Regions from separate parts of the Viridibacillus sp. FSL E2-0187 genome, predicted to be linked through region 1. Evidence: riboswitches for the same ligand, from Rfam matches in the RefSeq annotation. Region 1 holds a riboswitch; the other holds the start of a gene.
What was found. Region 1 has a riboswitch for FMN ahead of ribD (bifunctional diaminohydroxyphosphoribosylaminopyrimidine deaminase/5-amino-6-(5-phosphoribosylamino)uracil reductase RibD). Riboswitches for the same ligand answer to the same signal wherever they lie in the genome.

Region 1 (9,713 bases):
ACAAATTAGAAACCTATATACATCTAAGTAATGGTGATTATATATATCAATAATACTGTCTTCCAAGTTCTCTTTATTGATCAAATTTCTCCCTCCTCAATTATGTATTCGTATATTAATCGTTTGAACTATAAGAAAAGTTACAAATATTTTCTATTCATTTAATATGTGGGATATCATTTGTTTCTTTTAGTAGTGTAACATCCATATTCATTTGTAGTTTAACTTCTTTTTGCAAATAGTAGAGGAGGAATAAAAAGAGTCGCCCAATTTTCAAATGGGCGACTCTTTTTATTTTGTAGCTAATACACGGAGACGGTAATAATCCGCAATCCACTTTCCGTCTTGGTATAGTGTGGTTTTTAAATGTTCTTCTGTTCGTTTAATAACTTTTTCTTTTTCAATTTTGGTCAAATGCTCAAGTAGACTGTCACTAAACATATTCAGCCAGTTTAAAATACCATCTTCCCCAGATAATTCAGTAGGACGATTATATAATTCTACATAGTGAACATTAAAACCATATTCATCTAGTAAAGCAACATACTCGGCCACGCTTGGAAAATACCATGGAAATTTTTCTGCTTTGTATTCATAACCTAATTCACGAAATGATTGTTGAATTGCATCTACAATAGATTGAATATTACCTTTTCCACCCAATTCAGCGACAAAACGTCCACCATCTTTTAATGCTTCATAAATACTTGCAACGGCCTTTTCTTGAGATTTCATCCAATGTAACGCAGCGTTAGAAAAAACGGCATCAAACTGGTTTGAATAACCAAGGTTTTGCGCATCTTTGACGTGGAAGGGAATATGCTCAAATTTTTGACTTGCTTGTTCAATCATTGATGCTGACTGATCAATCCCAATGACTTTTGCAGCTGACTCTGCAATTTGTGCAGCTAAATCACCTGTACCACAACCGACATCTAAAATCTGTTCACCTGCTTGTGGATTAAGAAAGGAAATTAATCCTTCACCATATTTAGAAACAAATTGATGCTTTGAATCATATAAAGTTGCATTCCAAGTACTATTCATTCTGCTCACTCCTTTTCTTAAGAAAACTATACTGCTAATTGGAATGAAATTGAAATAATTAAAAAGCGGATTTTTGATAACGATTTGGAATTAAAAGGTTAATAAGGAACCGTTTTATTTCAAAGCGTTATCTCAAGTCAAATTTACTGAATAAATACTAAGAATAAATCAAAAGAAAATGAACAAATTAAACTGGATGGAGGTGATTATTAATGGCGAATAACAACCAAGAAAAAAATAAAGCGAAAAAGAATAATGACTTAGGTCGTGAAGAATTTGGTTATGGGTTTGATTTGAGTCCAGATGATTTTGATGTGGTTGGACAAAATAATGAAGCACATAAACAACATAATCATGAAGCTAAACAAAAACCGAATAATAAAAATAATGCTAGAAGAATAAATGAATAAGTAAGTTGAAAAGAGGAGTGCTACATATAAAACGATATTAAATTGTTTTTATATGTAGTACTTTTTTATTAGGTGTATTTAAATTTTGTTATGAGAGCAGATAATTTAACTGTTGGGAAAATGTTAGTAAATATTCGATATCATTGTGTCATATACATAAAATATTATAACGATCTATATAATAGTTTAAGGTTATTATCCATAGTATGTACACTACGACAGAAAACAATGTGATGAGGTTTTTAAAGTGTAATTTTACTAATAAAAAGGAGGATATAATGAGAATAGGATACCGTTCTATTTCTGTAATAGTTAACTTATTTCTCGGCTATTTATCTTTTTTTATAGGTGTATTATGGTTCATGACAATAATGTACGCTTCGCATTCTTTCGGATTGAGAGTAGACTCTACATTCGATGATGGTTTACTAGGTATTTTTTTAATTCTTTCTATCATTGCAACGGCTATTTATATTCCGGCTTGTATTAATTTAAACAGCATAATTAGGCCAAAATTAGAAATGAAAAAATGGAGTTTTATCACTTTTATATCCATAGTTTTTATCCTTGGTTTTTGTATTATTACTTTAACTATACAGTGAACGGTTGTTGGTTAATAAAAAATGTTACATTTTTCCGTGACATGTAACAGGCCTATAAAGTCCAATACATCAAGCTTTTATGAGGAATTTTATTTTAGTATGTTCTGAATCAATCCCATAGAAATTAAAAAACCTCTAGTTTTTAAATAAGTAAAGTGCTATGGTATTTACATACAATATAATAATCCTTCGGGGTCGGGTGAAATTCCCAATCGACGGTGATGAAGTGAACCTTCTAAGCCCGTGAGCTTGATAAGAGCAGGATTTGGTGCGAATCCAAAGCCGACAGTATAGTCTGGATGGGAGAAGGATGTAGTGAATATCAAGGTCTTATTAAATTTATGTAGATTTAATAGGTTTATTTAGCATTGATAATTTATATCTCCTATCAAACTCCGTAGTGTTCTATGGGGTTTTTTTGATGCCCTAAAACGTTATTGTATTGTTGTTAATTTCATATGTAATATCCTTCGGGGTCGGGTGAAATTCCCAATCGACGGTGATGAAGTGAATCTTCTAAGCCCGTGAGCTTGATAAGAGCAGGATTTGGTGTGAGTCCAAAGCCGACAGTATAGTCTGGATGGGAGAAGGATGTAGAAAATATCGAAGTCTTATTAAAAATCTTGTATTTTAATAGGTTTATTTGCTTATGATATTTTACATAACTCCTATCAAACTCCGTAGAAATCTATGGAGTTTTTTTGATGGAAAAAACTAAATAAGTACGTCCTTCGGGGTCGGGTGAAATTCCCAATCGACGGTGATGAAGTAAAGCTTCTAAGCCCGTGAGCTTGATAAGAGCAGGATTTGGTGCGAATCCAAAGCCGACAGTATAGTCTGGATGGGAGAAGGACAACTAGATCACACGCAATTCCTTTTGAAAATTAGTATTTCATTAGGTTTATTTAGCAATGCGTTTATCTAAAACTCTCCCAAACTCCCTAATTTAATTAGAGAGTTTTTTATTTTTCAAAAAGGGAGGTTTATCACAATGCATGACGAGTATTTTATGGATTTTGCGTTGAAATTAGCAGCAGTGGGAGCGGGGCAAACTTCGCCCAATCCGGTAGTAGGAGCGGTCATTGCAAAAGATGGTGATGTAGTCGGTTTTGGAGCGCATCTTAGAGCAGGTTCAGCGCATGCCGAGGTTCATGCAATTAACATGGCTGGAGAAAATGCAGGTGGCAGCACGATGTATGTCACATTAGAGCCTTGTAATCATATCGGTAATACACCGCCTTGTACGACGGCTATTTTGAATGCAGGTATAAAAAAAGTAGTGGTAGCAACACTTGATCCAAATCCCATAGTAGCTGGAACTGGTGTAGCAAAGCTAAAGAATTCTGGCATTGAGGTGGAAGTTGGGCTTTGTGAAGCCGAGGCTGTGAAAATAAATAAAGCCTATTTCTACTTTATGAAACAGAAGTTGCCTTTTGTTACGTTAAAGCAAGCTATTACATTGGATGGCAAGATTGCTACCGTTCATGGACAAAATGAAAATATCACAGGTAAAGAAGTGCAGGAGGATGTTCATCGTAAAAGAGCGCAAACGGATGCGATTTTAGTTGGTGTTGGGACGGTGTTAACAGATGATCCATTACTAACAAATCGATTTACAGAAAGTAAAAAACAACCGATTCGAATTATTTTGGACACGCATTTAAGAACACCTATAAAAGCTAAGGTTATCACTGATCAAACAACGCAAACATGGATTGTTGTTGGGCTTGAAGTAACCCCTGATCAAATCACCCGCTTTGCACAAGCCAATGTACAAATTATCCAACTTAAAACAAAAACAATCGCAATCCAGGACGTACTTCAAGAGCTGGCAAGGCGAAATATTGTCACCCTTTATGTAGAAGGGGGGCAGCGTATAAATACAAGCTTTATCAATTCAGGTCTAGTCAATGAAATGATTACTTACATAGCACCAAAACTAGTAGGTGACTATGATGGAATTGGGATGTTGGGAGATTTAGAGGTAAATAATATGGCAGAAGCTGTCCCACTAAAACTGCAACAAGTGGATCGAATTGGTGATGTGATTAAAGTGATTACGAGAGTAGGGGGATAGCGTATGTTCACAGGAATTATTGAGGCAAAAGGAAAAATAACTGAGCTGAAAAAAGATGCAGAGAGTATGAAGCTTACTATTGAAGCTCATGACATCATGTCGGATATGCAAATTGGCGATAGTGTAGCAGTAAACGGGGTATGTCTAACCGTTTCGCATTTTACCCAGCACAAATTCAGTTTAGATGTCATGCCAGAAACAGTGAAAGCGACAACAATGCACGCCTTAAAAGTAGGTCAGTTGGTGAATTTAGAAAGAGCAATGGCTGTAAATGGGCGATTTGGCGGTCACTTCGTTTCTGGCCATGTTGATGGGACAGGGACCATTATCAGAAAAACAAAGCAAGCAAATGCAGTCTACATTGACATCGCTATCACTAGAGAACTGAGTCATTTTTGTATACCGAGGGGTTCCGTAGCAATTGATGGAACAAGTTTGACGATTTTTGATAAACAGCCTGAAAAACTGACTGTATCTCTTATTCCACATACGTATCAAGAAACTATTTTTGCACTTAAAGAAACGGGACAACAAGTGAATATCGAAACAGATATGCTAGGTAAATACATTATTCATCAATTACAGAATAACGATAGTACTTCAGCAATTACAATGGATTTTTTACAACAAAACGGATTTTAAAACGGGCGGTGTATAGCAATGTTTCACTCAATTGAAGAAGCATTAAAGGATTTAAAAGAAGGCAAAATGATCATAGTCGTTGATGATGAAAATCGTGAAAATGAAGGGGATTTAGTAGCACTTGCAGAATATGCAACCCCAGAAAATATTAACTTTATGGCAACACATGCAAGAGGTCTAATTTGTACACCAATAACAGAAAAAATCGCAACAGAGCTCAATTTACATCCAATGGTGTCCAATAATACGGATCACCATCAAACGGCATTTACAGTAAGTATTGATCATTGTAATGCAAAGACGGGTATTAGTGCATTTGAGCGTTCACAAACGATTCAACATTTATTGAATACCAATGCATTAGCCGATGATTTTAAAAGACCGGGTCACGTTTTTCCGTTAGTTGCTAAAAGAAATGGCGTCTTAGAAAGACCTGGTCATACAGAAGCTGCAGTTGATTTGGCGAAAGCATGCGGCGCAATTCCAGCTGGTATTATCTGTGAAATAATGGGGGATAGCGGAGAGATGTCTACTGGACAAGAGCTAATAGACTTCGCTCAAAAACATCAGTTAAAAATAATTACGATTGAAAGTTTAATTCAATATCGTTACATCCAAGAAGATCTAGTCACTAGAGCAGCTAATGTACAACTTCCTACAAGCTATGGCCATTTCAATTTGATTGGCTATGAAAACGACATCGACAAGTTCGAACATGTAGCCCTTGTAAAAGGGGATGTAAGTATTGTAGAAGCTCCGATTGTTCGCGTTCACTCATCTTGTCTAACTGGTGATATTTTTCATTCGGAAAGATGTGATTGTGGTCCTCAATTGGAACAGGCCTTAAAAGTTATCGAGACTGAAGGGGCGGGTGTTGTGTTGTATATGCAGCAAGAGGGTAGAGGTATCGGTTTGATCAATAAGCTACGTACTTATGAGTTACAAGAGCAGGGCTTTGATACAGTTGAAGCCAATGTAAAGTTGGGTTTTCCTGCAGATGCACGTGACTATGCATTAGCAGCTCAAATGCTAAGAAATTTAGGTATTTCAAAAGTTCGCTTATTAACGAACAACCCAGATAAAGTACAAAGCCTAAAAGCATATGGCATTGAAGTTGTCGAAAGATTGCCAATTGAAATTGAAGCTGTAGCAAGCAATTTATTTTATTTAGAAACTAAAAAAGAAAAGATGAATCATCTTATTTCGTAAAGGGGAGCTTAAAATGGGAAAAGTATTTGAAGCACAATTAATTGGAACAGATTTAAAAATTGGTATTGTAGTAGGTAGGTTTAATGAGTTTATCACAAGTAAATTACTAGGTGGCGCAATGGACGGCTTAGTACGACATGGCGTTTCAGAAGACAATATTGATGTTGCGTGGGTACCTGGTGCATTTGAAGTGCCCTTTATAGCAAAGCAAATGGTAGAGAAAGGTGACTACGATGCAGTAATAGGTTTGGGGACGGTTATACGTGGTTCCACATCCCATTATGATTATGTGTGCAATGAAGCAGCAAAAGGAATTGCCAATGTTTCGTTAAATACAAATGTACCCGTTATTTTCGGTATAGTCACAACAGAAAATATTGAACAAGCAATCGAACGCTCAGGTACGAAATCAGGCAATAAAGGCTATGATTCTGCAGTTGCTGCAATTGAGATGGCTAATTTAAAGCGTCTATTTTAAAAATAAGGCACTTCTACGATATTGTAGAAGTGCCATTTACATATCAGTCATTATACATGCCGCTTGCATCCATTAACATGAGAATCAAGGGTATGATACCTAGTGTGAAGCAGGTAATCGTTAATATTTTTGCTTGTCTAGCTTCTCGTATGTTTCCTTCATGAAGGTGTTCTATAAATGAAATTTTAAAATAATAGCTCAATATTAATAATAGAATAGGACTATACATAATTATTGTACTCAAAAAATCACCTCGATTTCCAAATTTATCATAAATATAATTATATCAAAATATAAATGTATTGAAAGCCTTCGTTTACAGCTACAATAGAAAAGCACCTCCAATTGTAGACTTAAGTCTAACAATTGAGGTGCAGATTTAATTCAATGAATTATTTTTTCTCCATTTTTAATTTTATCTAGTAACCTTTTTACTTTCTCTCTTGTTTCTGGATTAGTTGGATCTAAATTACATCCTTCTGGAATATTCGCATGATCTCCATTATAATCGATTTCTTTATCTAATTTAAATAAGTCTAATTCAGTAATGCTTTCATCTTCTAACTCACCAAATGCAGCAACAATTCGTAATTCATCATTTCCTTCATCAATAAACGTTAATTTAGAATTATAAGTACCTAACTCTTCTTGATCTGCTAAGTGGTGACAAACTATTTCTAAAATATCATCTGCATTTAATTTAAAATAATGATGCTTTTTATCGTTTTTTTTATTTTTCAATTTAATATAGCCCACCTTAAAAATTTTAAATCACACGAAATTGGTATGATTTTTGTTGTTTACTATCCCAAATAACCTAACTAGTTAATACTATTATCCTAACCAATTGTTATTATAAGCAATTATTCCAATAATAGCACCAATTGAAGCTCCGAAAAGTAAATAAAAGATTGTTTTTGCTTTTGAAATACCCATTTATTTTTTTGAATCATCCAAGAACAAAGACCTCCTTCATATTATGGAAATACTTATCATTATTGTAACTTGAAATAGCCAAAAAAACTGTTTGCTAGTTTTGTAAATCATCAACGAGCTTTTATCTCGAATTTTGTTATTAATTAAACCTTATTTTAATGTTGCGATGGAAAAAAAATAGAAACTCCGTTTAAATCATCTCGACATTATATTAAATATACATATTAGGATGGAGGTAGCTAGATATTATGAGAAAATCAATCAAAATATTAATATTTCTTTTGTTACTATTGATTTCTATTACAACAATTTATGTCGAAGTGAATAAAATGATTTATAAAAATCGAGTAATGGAATATCTTGTAGCGGAGAAAGGCTATAACAAAGAAGAGATTAAAGAAATTAAAGGTGTGTGGGGGAAGAAACTACCTCCTTTTTACACTACTGTTATTTTTAAAGATGAACCATCTATTATATACTCGTATTTTGCACATAATGACATTAAGCAGTTTGAGTATCGTTCTTTAAATAATGAAGTTAATTTAAAATCATCTGACCTCAAACATTATGAACCCTATTAATTTCAAGGAAATCAACAATAAAATTAAACATAGCCAAAATTTATAAAAGAGTACTTCTCATATTAATGATTGGATGTAGATAAGTAAAAGGAATACGGAGGGTTAAGATAAGAGTAACTCAGTAATAATTATAGAGAAATGGAATCTGATTTATTCTTTTGTTGAAAGTAAAACTAGGCAATAGTTCAAAGTGATCGGTATCCTGAGAACCAATTATATTAATCCACCATTACAAATGTTGAATCTAATAATTCATCTCAAATCAAAAAACTTATGTCATGATAATACTGAATACATATAAATTAAAGGCTTAACAGTACAATTTAGGCTATACTAGGGTATGAGAGGAATCCAATTCAATTCCTTTCAAGTAAAGGAGCTGACTTAACTTGTTAAAACAACAAATTGAAAATTATATTGAAAATCATATAAGTGAAAACAAAATTGAATTGTTTGATATTGAAAAGGAATACGCAGAAAAACATCAATTACTTACTAGTGGTGTATCTGTTGCTGAAAAAGCATTTCACATAGATGCTCTTGAACGCTGTAATAAAGAGACGGAAGAATTGATTTCTGCTGAAACTCCTGCTTTCTTGCAGAAACCAATTTCGTATTTGAAAGAACAAGCAAATGAATTTGTTTATGTAGAATCTAGTAATTTTGAGTTAATCCGTATGGACGCTGTAGCGCTAGAATTCGATGATGTTTTCGAAACGTACACAGCCTTATTTGGTTTGAAATTACAAAAGAAATTCGGCGAAGCTATAAAAACTTATTTGAATACACATTTGCAAGGAGATAATGCGAAATACAGTGTCATGTTTTCTGCTGAAGATGGTTTGTGGGATGTAAATGTGCCATTAGACTATCTAGAGGGTTTTAGTGAAGCAAAATCATTTGAAGAAATCTATAATATGATTTATCGCTTCTTCTTCAAATTAGTTGAAGAGATTGAGGAAGCACAGTGAAGGATGGGAAATGATTGAGTAACAGAGAATTTATTTACACATATTCAGGACATCGAGATGAGTATGATTTGTGTCGTATGGAGATGCGTTCATTTTTTGGATTCGACGTCCTTTCAAATGTGTTGAAAAGTACGATAGAAATAGATCCGAGTAGAAGTCCATTTATGAAAGAGCGCCTTGAAGTAATATATGAAGGTGAGAGCTTCGAACAAATAGCCGACTTAGTTGAACAACTTGATTTAAATCATGCAACATTTAAAGTTGTTTGTTTGAATGACTCTGAGCTTGGTTCTATGAAAAAGGTAGGCCACTCAAAACGACGAGAAATCGAACGTAATATTGGTTTACGTATTAAAGGTGAACCTGATCTAGAGCAACCTGAAACTGTATTTGGTGTCGTTATGATAGATAACAAATGGTATTTTGGTAAATTAGAAGTCAGTGAACCTATTTGGCTTCACCACCAGCAAAAACCGCATATGTACTCAACAGCCCTAAATACACGTGTTGCAAGAGCCGTTGCAAATATCGCAGTTCCGCATCCTAACGGTGTTCGTGCAATCGATCCTTGTTGCGGTATTGGGACAGTTTTAGTTGAAGCATTATCGATGGGAATTGATATCGTAGGACGAGATATTAATCGACGTGTAGTGCTAGGCTCAAGAAAGAATATTGCCCATTTCGGTCTAGAAGGCAATGTAACTACTGGACCAATTTCAGAGATTGAAGACAATTATGATGTTGCAATCATTGATATGCC
Region 2 (9,713 bases), 1.4 Mb from region 1:
CAAAATTGTTCATTCTGTAATTAAGTCGTATCCACATCTGGACTCATAATGCCAAAAAGAGTTAACAATAATTCCCCTAATAGTTTCATACAAATAATTAATGAAAAAATCTCAAACGGAAAATAAATTGTGAATTATTTAAGCTATGAATTACTTGCATTGGATATGCAAGTACGATTAGTGAGGACTATTTTACATAAATAAAAGAAAAATATTTATTGTATTATTTCCCTCATAAAAAAAGCTCTTTTATGATCAAAGAGCTTTTAGGCTTGTTTAGTTTACACCCGAGACACGGCCAAATCCTACTAAATATTGATTCCACCAATCTAATGATTCCACAACGACACCATTATTTTGTGCATCTAACATTCTATTATTCCCTAAGTATATTCCAACGTGTGCAACGCCTGAACCGTAACTGAAGAATACTAAATCTCCAGCTTTGGCATTACTACGGTCAATTTTTTTAGTTGCTAAATATTGCTGTGCAGCTGTTCTTGGAAGTGAGTATCCCGCTTGCTTGAACGACCATTGTGTCAAACCAGAACAATCAAACCCTGAAGCTGGATTGCTCCCACCCCATACATAAGAAGTACCTAGATATTTACTAGCTTCTGCAATAGCTGCTGTTGCAGCTTGTGAACCTGAAACATCCGGTGCGGATTGATTCCCATCATCTGGACTACCACCATTATTGCCATTTCCAGCATTATTGCCATTTCCAGCATTATTGTCATTATCAACATTACTATCATCGCTAACAAATTGTGTATTCTGAAGATCTTTTAATTTCTGAGCCTCTTTTTCTTTTTCTTTCAACTCTTTTGCAATACGTTCTTCCTCTTTTTTAGAGGCAATTTGTTTTTTCAGCTCTAATGACTTTACTTTATTTTCAGCCTTTTTTGTTTCAAGTGCATTTTCTTCCTCTTGCATGTGTTGGAATTGTTTTTGCAATTTTGCTTTTGTTTTTTCTAAATCATCTTTTTGATCAGCCAATTTTTGTTTATCATCTTCTTGTTCTTCTAACAAGTTTTGATCTGCATCAATAATTGTTTTAACACTCATTGCTCTACTGACCAAGTCTGTAATACTGTCAGAGCCAAGCACTGCCTCTATGTACGGGCTAACTGTGCTATCATTTTTTTGATAGGCTTTAAGCCGATCGTCGATAATTTCAGAACGATTTTCGATTCGCTTTTCAGTTTCTACAATAGATGCATTAACTTTTTTTAAGTCTTTTTGTGTTACTTTGTAGTCTTCCATCTTTTTTTGTAGTTTCTTTTTTAAATCTTTAATCTCATTATCTAGCTTTTTAATTTTCTTATCTATCTTAACTTTTTTTTGTGTCATTTCTTGTGATGTTGCTGCATCTGCTTGTAGAGGTTGCGCGGTGTACATAAATCCGCTTGTTAACGCTAATGTCATAACCGCTGTGCGGCCCCATTTAGTATTCATCTTCAAACTTAGTCAACTCATTTCTCTAATCATTATTTCACAATCCAAATTTCTCACTCGTTCATTCTACCATGGCTTGTAAAAAATGGGCACTGAATATCCTAACCTTAATAAAAGCGTAATTCGTGTCATGTTTTTGTAACAATTAGATAATTTTGTCACCTAATTAAAGTCGATACACTACAAATCAATTTACTAAATGCTTCTTAGTGTGATTACATTTATCGACAAGTAGCTATACTATTTTTAACTATTATTGGTTATTTTACTGGGAATTTAATGTATGCTATTATTTCTACTATATTTTGAAAGGATGATTACCTAAATGAAGTATGCATTGATTGGAGATTTGCACTCGTGTTTTGAGGATACTAACGCAGTTTTAAAACATATTAATGAAACGGCTGAAGATGCCACAATCATTGGTTTAGGTGATTTATTTGAATGTAAAATAGGGAAAAAAAGGGCGAAAAATATTAGCGGTCTAGCATTCGAGGAGGCTGCTGAACATTCAGAGCACTTTAGCAATTTGTTACAGTTTCCTTCTGTACGAGGAAATCAGGAAGAACGTATTATGCAAGTAACGGGGCTTCACACTTTTAAAGAACTTCCCGAGATACTAAATATTGATGGTGCACACATTATACATGGACATCAATTTAAGTGGTCGTTAGATTGGAAGCCTCTGTTTACAGAAGCTAAACAATCCGTCTTCTTTTTTGGTCATAGCCATGATTCCGCATTTTATAAAAAAGGTAAAAGAAAATCGTTTACTTATGGAAAACCCATTCAATTGAAAGAAAAAAAATACGGTGTTAATGTTGGTGCTGTGATAAGGTCCAGAGAATGGTGTTTATATGATTCAACAGCGCGAACTGTTACATTTATGAAGGCACAACAAATGAAAAAGCACTCAAGTTAGAATTTAACTTGAGTGCTTCTCTTATGCCAGAAATTATTAGTTAGCGATTGACCAATCAATTTGATCAAGGAAATCCGTTACATCTTCGCATACTTTATCGCGTTCTTTACCTGTTGTAATGATGTGCCCAGATTCTTTATACCAGATGATATCTTTTTCGTCTGCATCAACTTGTTCATATATAAATGGTGCACTTTCTTGGTAAATCGGTGCATCTAACGCTCCTTGCATAACTAATGTCGGTGCTGTGATTTCATGTAAGTCTTCACAAGTTTCTTCTGTGATTTTTTGAATATCATTTAATGAGCCTTTTGGTGTTGCTTTTAAACTTTCAAGTTCAGCAATGATTTGTTCTCTTGTTTTTCCTTCAAATGATTTATATATTTTAGCATAGTCATATAGACGATCAAAAAGCCCATCAGTATTTTCACGTTTGATTGGTGCGCACATTGATACTACGCCTTTAACTGGGAACTCTTCACCTACGCGTAATGAGAATACTGCACCAAGTGAAATACCAACTACTGCAATATCTTCGTACCCTTGGTCTTTTAAATGGTTATAGCCTGCAACAACATCATTCCACCAGTCTTCAGGACCTGTCTGAAGTAATTCTTCAGGTGATCCACCATGACCTTTATACATCGGTGCATGAACTGTATATCCTCGATCTTGCAAATGTTTTCCTAATCTTTTTACATCCTTTGTACTTCCTGTAAAGCCGTGAAGTAATAATACTGCTTTACTTCCTCCTTCAAGTGTAAAAGATTTAGGTGCGACTATTTTCATTTTGACTATCTCCTTTGTAATCGACAAGTAATTAATTTTTGGCTTTCGCCATTCCGTTTATGTAAAACATACTTAATTTTATTTTCTTTTAAAAAATCATTAGAAATGTTTTGCATTTCTATTTAAGACTGATTTCTCCCACAAAATAACCCTTAAAAATGTCAATATTTTTGTTGTGTCTATTTTATGTCTACCTCATATTAACATTGACGATTAATAATGTATAATTTATAATTCTTATCATTATCATGCATAAAAGGTATCAATTGATTCGCAATAAAAAAGGTGGTCTTTTAATGGAATGGCAACAACTCGAATACTTTCAAAAACTGGCAAATATCCAACATATGACTCGCGCAGCTGAACTTTTATCTATATCACAACCTGCACTTAGTCGCTCTATCGCACGTCTTGAAGATGAGTTAGGAGTACCATTATTTGAAAGACAAGGGCGTTCTATTATTTTAAATCGTTACGGTGCTATGTTTTTAAAACGTGTAAATAATATTATGCAGGAATATCAGGATGGCTTACATGAGATTCAAGAGCTCGTCGATCCTAATCGAGGTGAAGTTTCACTTGGCTTCTTACATACACTAGGTACAAACGTAGTACCTGATTTAATACGTCTATTTCGCAAAGAATTCCCTGATATCCATTTTCAACTTATTCAAAATCATACACATACACAATTGAAGCAATTAAAATCAGGTGAGCTCGATCTGTCCTTACTAGCAGCGATGGAAGTAGAAAAACCTATTCAATGGACTGAATTATGGAGAGATGAATTGTATCTGATTGTACCGATTTATCACCCACTAGCTATGAAAAAGAGTATTACACTTAAAGAACTAGCTGATGAATCATTTATTTTGTTAAAAAAAGGGTACGCTTTGCGCATTACGGTTGATGAAATTTTCGAGAAGGTCGGTATTACACCTAAAATCACCTTTGTAGGTGATGAGGTAGGGACTGTTGCAGGTTTTGTTGCAAATGGACTTGGCTTTTCTTTGTTACCGGATGGTGAGGAAATTAACCCTAGGAAAATTGCCAAAATCCATATCAGTGATGTTAAATGTGAACGTATTATTGGCATGGCCTGGGCAGAAGGGCGCTATTTATCCCCTGCTGCAAAGCAATTTCAAAAATTCATACTGGATTTCTTTGAGGCACGAAAAAAAGCAGCAAAAGAGCTTAAATAAGCTCTTTTGCTGCTTTTACTTTGGTATAAAAATAAAATCAACTTCAATGATCTATATTATTATATTAACTCAACTACTATTTCAACTATTTCTCCTTCTTGTTCTTCCAATAATTCCAAAATATCTTTATCATTTATATAAAAATCATTGGCAAATTTATTGCCACCATAACCATCTTTTCCTTCAAAATAGAAGATTTCAGCTGTTCCTCTATATTCTTGTAATTGAGACTTTTGCAAATGTAGATTCATTTGTACGTCTTGCCCATCAAAATCAATAAAGTATTTTGCAAGCGCAGTTTTATCTATGTAAAGGATATTCGGTCCTTTCATTTTTTGAATAATAATTGTCCCTTTTAAAGTCGGCATCATAAATTCCTTTCTGCCTTCTTGGCTAATTAAACGGATAAAAGGCTGCCAAATATATATTTGGCAGCCTACTATATATTTGTTTAAGCGAAAACTTCGCCGATTTGTGCTAAACGTTCTTTTACTTCTACCTCAGTTAAACCATTACGAGGGATATAGCGATTACGAGGGTGTACACGGCATTCATGAGTACAGCCACCTAAATGCTTATCTTCATTTTCTTTTGAAGCGATAATTTGCTTGTTACATTCAGGATTTGAACAATTAATATAACGTTCACAAGGTTCGCCATCAAAATGATCACGACCTACGATTACATGCTCAACTTGATTCACGGGAACAGTTAAACGCTCGTCGAAAACGTAACATTGACCGTCCCAAAGCTGACCTTTAGCTACAGGGTCTTTTCCGTAAGTAACGATACCACCGTGTAATTGACTCACATCTTCAAAACCTTCACGTTTTAACCAACCTGAGAATTTTTCGCAACGGATACCACCAGTACAGTAAGTTAAAATTTGCTTACCTTCTAGTAATTCTTTGTTGTCGCGGATCCAGTCTGGTAAATCGCGGAACGTTTCGACATCTGGGCGAATCGCACCTTTAAAGTGGCCTACATCAAATTCGTACGTATTACGTGCATCAACGATTACCGTATTCTCTTCTTGCATCTTCTCTAAGAATTCTGCTGGCTCTAAGTAATTACCTGTAATTTCATGTGGGTTAACATCGTCTTCTAGGCTTAAATTTACAAGCTCAGGTCTTGGACGTACATGCATTTTCTTGAAAACATGTTGCTCTGATTCATCAATTTTGAAAACGATACCGTCAAAGCGAGGATCAGCTTTCATATGAGCCATATAAGCATCTGTTTGTTCCACAGTTCCTGAGACTGTTCCATTAATACCTTCTGAAGCGACTAAAATACGTCCTTTTAACTCAATTGATTTACAGTATGCTAAATGCTCAGCAGCAAATGCCTCTGGATCTTCAATCGTTGTGTAAAAGTAATAAAGTAAAACGCGGTAATTCAATGTTGTTTCCACCTATCGAGTATATTTGCAAGATATAGTTATAGGGTTTTAATGTATAGCATTATTCTTGCATTAGTTGTTTTATAGCACTTTTCAAAAAAGCACTTTTATCATTATACATCATTATTCTATTTTGTGTTGATATGAAGATTTATGGGACTATTTAAGTAATAATCAAAACAAGGTTGGTTATTAAATAATATAGCGTCTCTACAGCTCTTTACCATATTCTAATCTGAAGCACATTTTCACTTCTTCATTCACTTTATTTCGAAGGCTGGTCATAAAAAAACAATGAGGTATAGGCCCCCATTGCTTTTTGATATTACATTCAAATATTCTGCTCTTCATAAGAATATTGCGTCAAACGAATAGCGACTTTACGTAACATTAAATCTACAAAAAAGAAAACGCTTCCTAAAATGAAGCCAGCAGTAGCAGCTGTTATTAATTGAAGAGACCAAACTCCACCTTGTGAGTAATAAGCAAATGTAATTGGAATGACAATACTCGTTCCGAAAGCCATATGCAGTAATAGCGAGTATCCTCTCACATTCATTTTACGTTCCGCAATTCGATCTGCTATATATGAAGCCAATAAACCGTATGTAAATATAATTGGAACAACATATACGGTTAATGCAAATGCACTGTGTAGAAAATATTCATCTGCTTGCATATATAAAAAAGGTAATATAAAGAAGGAAATAATCGATGTAAAAAAAGCGCTTAATAGTTTTCTTTCAGCCATTCACATACATCCTTTCTTTTCTTGGAAGTTGCTAGCACGATATCGAAGAAAATATATAACACCGAAAACCTCAACCTTTAAATTCTCGTCTTTGCACCAAAATACTACTTAATGTGCTGAATATTCTTTTTATTAACAGTATTATACAATCATTCAACTTTTTATTCAATTATAAAAGCCGATGTTTTATTACAAACATCGGCTGAAGGTTTAATTTAAATAATGCATCCTTTGTTTTTCAATCCATTTTTTCATGCTATTAAACAATATCATGAATATTATCATAACTATGAAACCTTTAATAATATTAAAAGGTAATACACCAAGTACAATCATTTTTGTTAATGCTGTTCCAGTTGTAGCTGGGACATTTAAAAAGTACGTATACATAGGTAAGAATAACACATAGTTCAGTAAACTCATACCTACTGCCATTGATAAGGTACCAACGACAAATCCAGTAGTTAAACCTTTCGTACTTGAAAGACGTTTATAGACAAAATATACTGGCATGATAAATAATACGCCTGTTGTAAAGTTTGCTATATGACCAACTGGCATACCTGTTGGACTCCCTGAGAAAATCCAATCTAATACATTCTTAAATAACTCAACTAAAATACCTGCTAGAGGCCCCATTGTGATTGCTGCGATTAAGGCTGGCACATCACTAAAGTCCACTTCCAAAAATGCAGGAAACGGTGGTAGTGGGAAGTTAAATAGCATTAAAACAAAAGAAATACTACTTAACATTGCAATTGCAATCCTCTTCTGCAATTTCATGTTCTTCATAATACTTTTCTCTCCTTTTGTAGATCCACTTCAAAAAGAGGAAAGGTATAGTCGTTGTTGCTATGCAAAAAAATACCCTTAAGCACATAGTGTACTTAAGGGAGAATTTAGGCATAGTCAAATAAGCGTCTTATTGATACTCAAATTGAAAGACGACCGTACCTTCACCTTCTCCCATCCAGACTATACTGTCGGCTTTGGAATTTAACCAAATCCTGCCTTGCGGCTCGCGGGCTCAAGAGTATTGCTTAGTTCTCTAATACCGCCGATCGGGAATTTCACCCTGCCCCGAAGATGAACCATAATTTAATTGTAATACACTATAACTATATGCAAAAAAACACGAATTGTAAAGTCTTCTAACTTACAATCCGTGTTTGAATTTAATTTACATTTGTTCAATTGGTAAATAAAATGTGAATGTAGTTCCTTTATCAACTTCACTTTCTACTGTAATTCTACCCTTATGTGCTTCGACAATATTTTTTGCAATGGCAAGTCCTAGACCAGTACCACCCTTACCACGTGTTCTAGCTTTATCAGCTTTATAGAAACGCTCAAATACATACTGTAAATCATCAGCTGGTATCCCTGCTCCGTTATCTTTTACTTGTATGCGCGCAAAGGATAGCTGACGATCTACTATAACTTCTACGCTTCCTGTGACCGGTGTATGGCGTATGGCATTATCAATTAAGTTTGTTAATACTTGTTCTATACGGTCTTCATCCATTTCTAGGTGAAGTGTATCTTCAATTGTTGTATTAAATGTCAGATTTACTTGTTTTTCTTTTGCTACTTGAACAAATTTTTGTGTAATTCTTTCAATAACAGGTGAAATTGGAACAGAATCTTTATATAAACGCATATGTCCTGATTCCATACGAGCTAAGTCAAGTAAATCTGTGACTAAACGTCCCATTCGTTGCGACTCATCATAGATAATTTTAATCATTTCTTGACGTTCTTCTTCACTTGACACGACATCATCCATAATAGCTTCACTATAGCCTTGAAGCATGGCTATTGGAGTTCGTAATTCATGTGAGACATTCGCTATAAAGTCTGAACGTAATTTATCTAAACGATGCTCTTCCGTTTTATCTCTTAACACAGCTACTGCACCGCGTACGGAATTCCCGCTATATAACGGGCTAATTGAAATCGCATAATAAGACCTTTCAATTTCGAGCTCTACCTCCAGCTCTTCTTCCAAATCTAAAACGTGGTCAAGCATATGGTAAATTTCAGCAGGAATAGGTTTATCACTATTCGCACTTTTATTGATAAACCATTTTTGTAGTAAAAGTTCTGCAGGTGGATTGCTGACCAAAATGGTACGATCTCGATTAAATGTAATTACAGCGTCTGTCATTGATGTCAATATACTTGAAAGCTGTTCTTTTTCTTGGTTAATTACTTCTAAGTGATGTTTAAGCTGTTTTCCCATTTGGTTGAAAGCAGTAGCTAATTGACCAATTTCATCATTTTGTAAAACAGGTACTTTTGTTTCAAAATTACCCTTTGCTAATTCAAATGCTGCTTCTCTCATTTTTCGAAGCGGAGACGTAATTCGGGTTGATAAGAAAAACGCAAAGAACGTTGTTAACATTAAAGCAATTGCCGCCGCTAAAAAGACAATTTTAGTAGTTTCTTCAGTCGTCCTATGTATAGCGTCCGGGCTTTGATAAATAAAAATAGCTCCGTGTAGTTCGCTTTCAACATTTATCGGGAAAGCTAAAACGATGTAAGACTCCATATGCTCTTTTTTCGTTGTTGAAGGCAGCATCATTTCTTTTACAACAGGTGCATTCGACGTAAATACTTTATCAAATGCTTTTTCATTAAGAATTTGTTGTTTAATACCCTCTTGATTAAGCCCCTCTTGTAATGAAAAAGAAACCTTACCTGGTTTCTCGGCGATTAATGCATTTGTTTCATCACTTAGAACATCTGAAATAATAGCCTTTGTTGAATCCGTTGTTTCACGATCATTAATAATTCGAGCAATTGTTGAAGCTTCTTGACGTAATGATGATTCAGTTTGTTTAGTATGGTAGTTTGATAAAAATTCGAGCATTAATACAGTAAAAACAAACAATACAAAAGAAACGAGAAGCAATATGGTTACCCATAGCTTCCCGACAACGCTGTTCCACATTCTATTCATTGACTACCTCAAATTTATAGCCAACGCCCCATACTGTTACAATCATTTTCGCCGCGTTCTCAGAAACACGGTTTAGCTTTTCACGTAAACGTTTCACATGTGTATCAACTGTGCGTAAATCCCCAAAAAAATCATAATGCCATACTTCTTTTAACAATTGCTCTCTGTCGAATACTTTATCAGGTGATTTTGCTAAAAAGTATAATAATTCGTATTCTTTTGGTGTT

Region 2: it holds a riboswitch for FMN, as region 1 does, so the genes downstream of both, MHH85_RS14260 (ECF transporter S component) here and ribD (bifunctional diaminohydroxyphosphoribosylaminopyrimidine deaminase/5-amino-6-(5-phosphoribosylamino)uracil reductase RibD) in region 1, are expected to answer to the same signal.

What each region holds. Positions count from the first base shown of each region.
Region 1 covers NZ_JBBOVG010000001.1:1,540,662-1,550,374, forward strand. Annotated here, with positions in the region: gene MHH85_RS07355 (RNA polymerase sigma factor) at 1-84, opposite strand, end outside; gene MHH85_RS07360 (methyltransferase domain-containing protein) at 292-1,047, opposite strand; gene MHH85_RS07365 (hypothetical protein) at 1,260-1,457, shown strand; gene MHH85_RS07370 (hypothetical protein) at 1,736-2,059, shown strand; FMN riboswitch at 2,241-2,374, shown strand; FMN riboswitch at 2,522-2,655, shown strand; FMN riboswitch at 2,783-2,916, shown strand; gene ribD (bifunctional diaminohydroxyphosphoribosylaminopyrimidine deaminase/5-amino-6-(5-phosphoribosylamino)uracil reductase RibD) at 3,051-4,136, shown strand; gene ribE (riboflavin synthase) at 4,140-4,778, shown strand; gene MHH85_RS07385 (bifunctional 3,4-dihydroxy-2-butanone-4-phosphate synthase/GTP cyclohydrolase II) at 4,797-5,987, shown strand; gene ribH (6,7-dimethyl-8-ribityllumazine synthase) at 6,001-6,465, shown strand; gene MHH85_RS07395 (hypothetical protein) at 6,850-7,206, opposite strand; gene MHH85_RS07400 (DUF3139 domain-containing protein) at 7,650-7,982, shown strand; gene MHH85_RS07405 (branched-chain amino acid aminotransferase) at 8,372-8,953, shown strand; gene MHH85_RS07410 (TRM11 family SAM-dependent methyltransferase) at 9,031-9,713, shown strand, end outside.
Region 2 covers NZ_JBBOVG010000001.1:2,903,936-2,913,648, forward strand. Annotated here, with positions in the region: gene MHH85_RS14225 (C40 family peptidase) at 277-1,458, opposite strand; gene MHH85_RS14230 (metallophosphoesterase family protein) at 1,784-2,380, shown strand; gene MHH85_RS14235 (alpha/beta hydrolase) at 2,417-3,169, opposite strand; gene MHH85_RS14240 (LysR family transcriptional regulator) at 3,466-4,371, shown strand; gene MHH85_RS14245 (hypothetical protein) at 4,431-4,742, opposite strand; gene trhO (oxygen-dependent tRNA uridine(34) hydroxylase TrhO) at 4,823-5,785, opposite strand; gene MHH85_RS14255 (hypothetical protein) at 6,105-6,524, opposite strand; gene MHH85_RS14260 (ECF transporter S component) at 6,735-7,316, opposite strand; FMN riboswitch at 7,479-7,616, opposite strand; gene MHH85_RS14265 (ATP-binding protein) at 7,705-9,486, opposite strand; gene MHH85_RS14270 (response regulator transcription factor) at 9,479-9,713, opposite strand, start outside.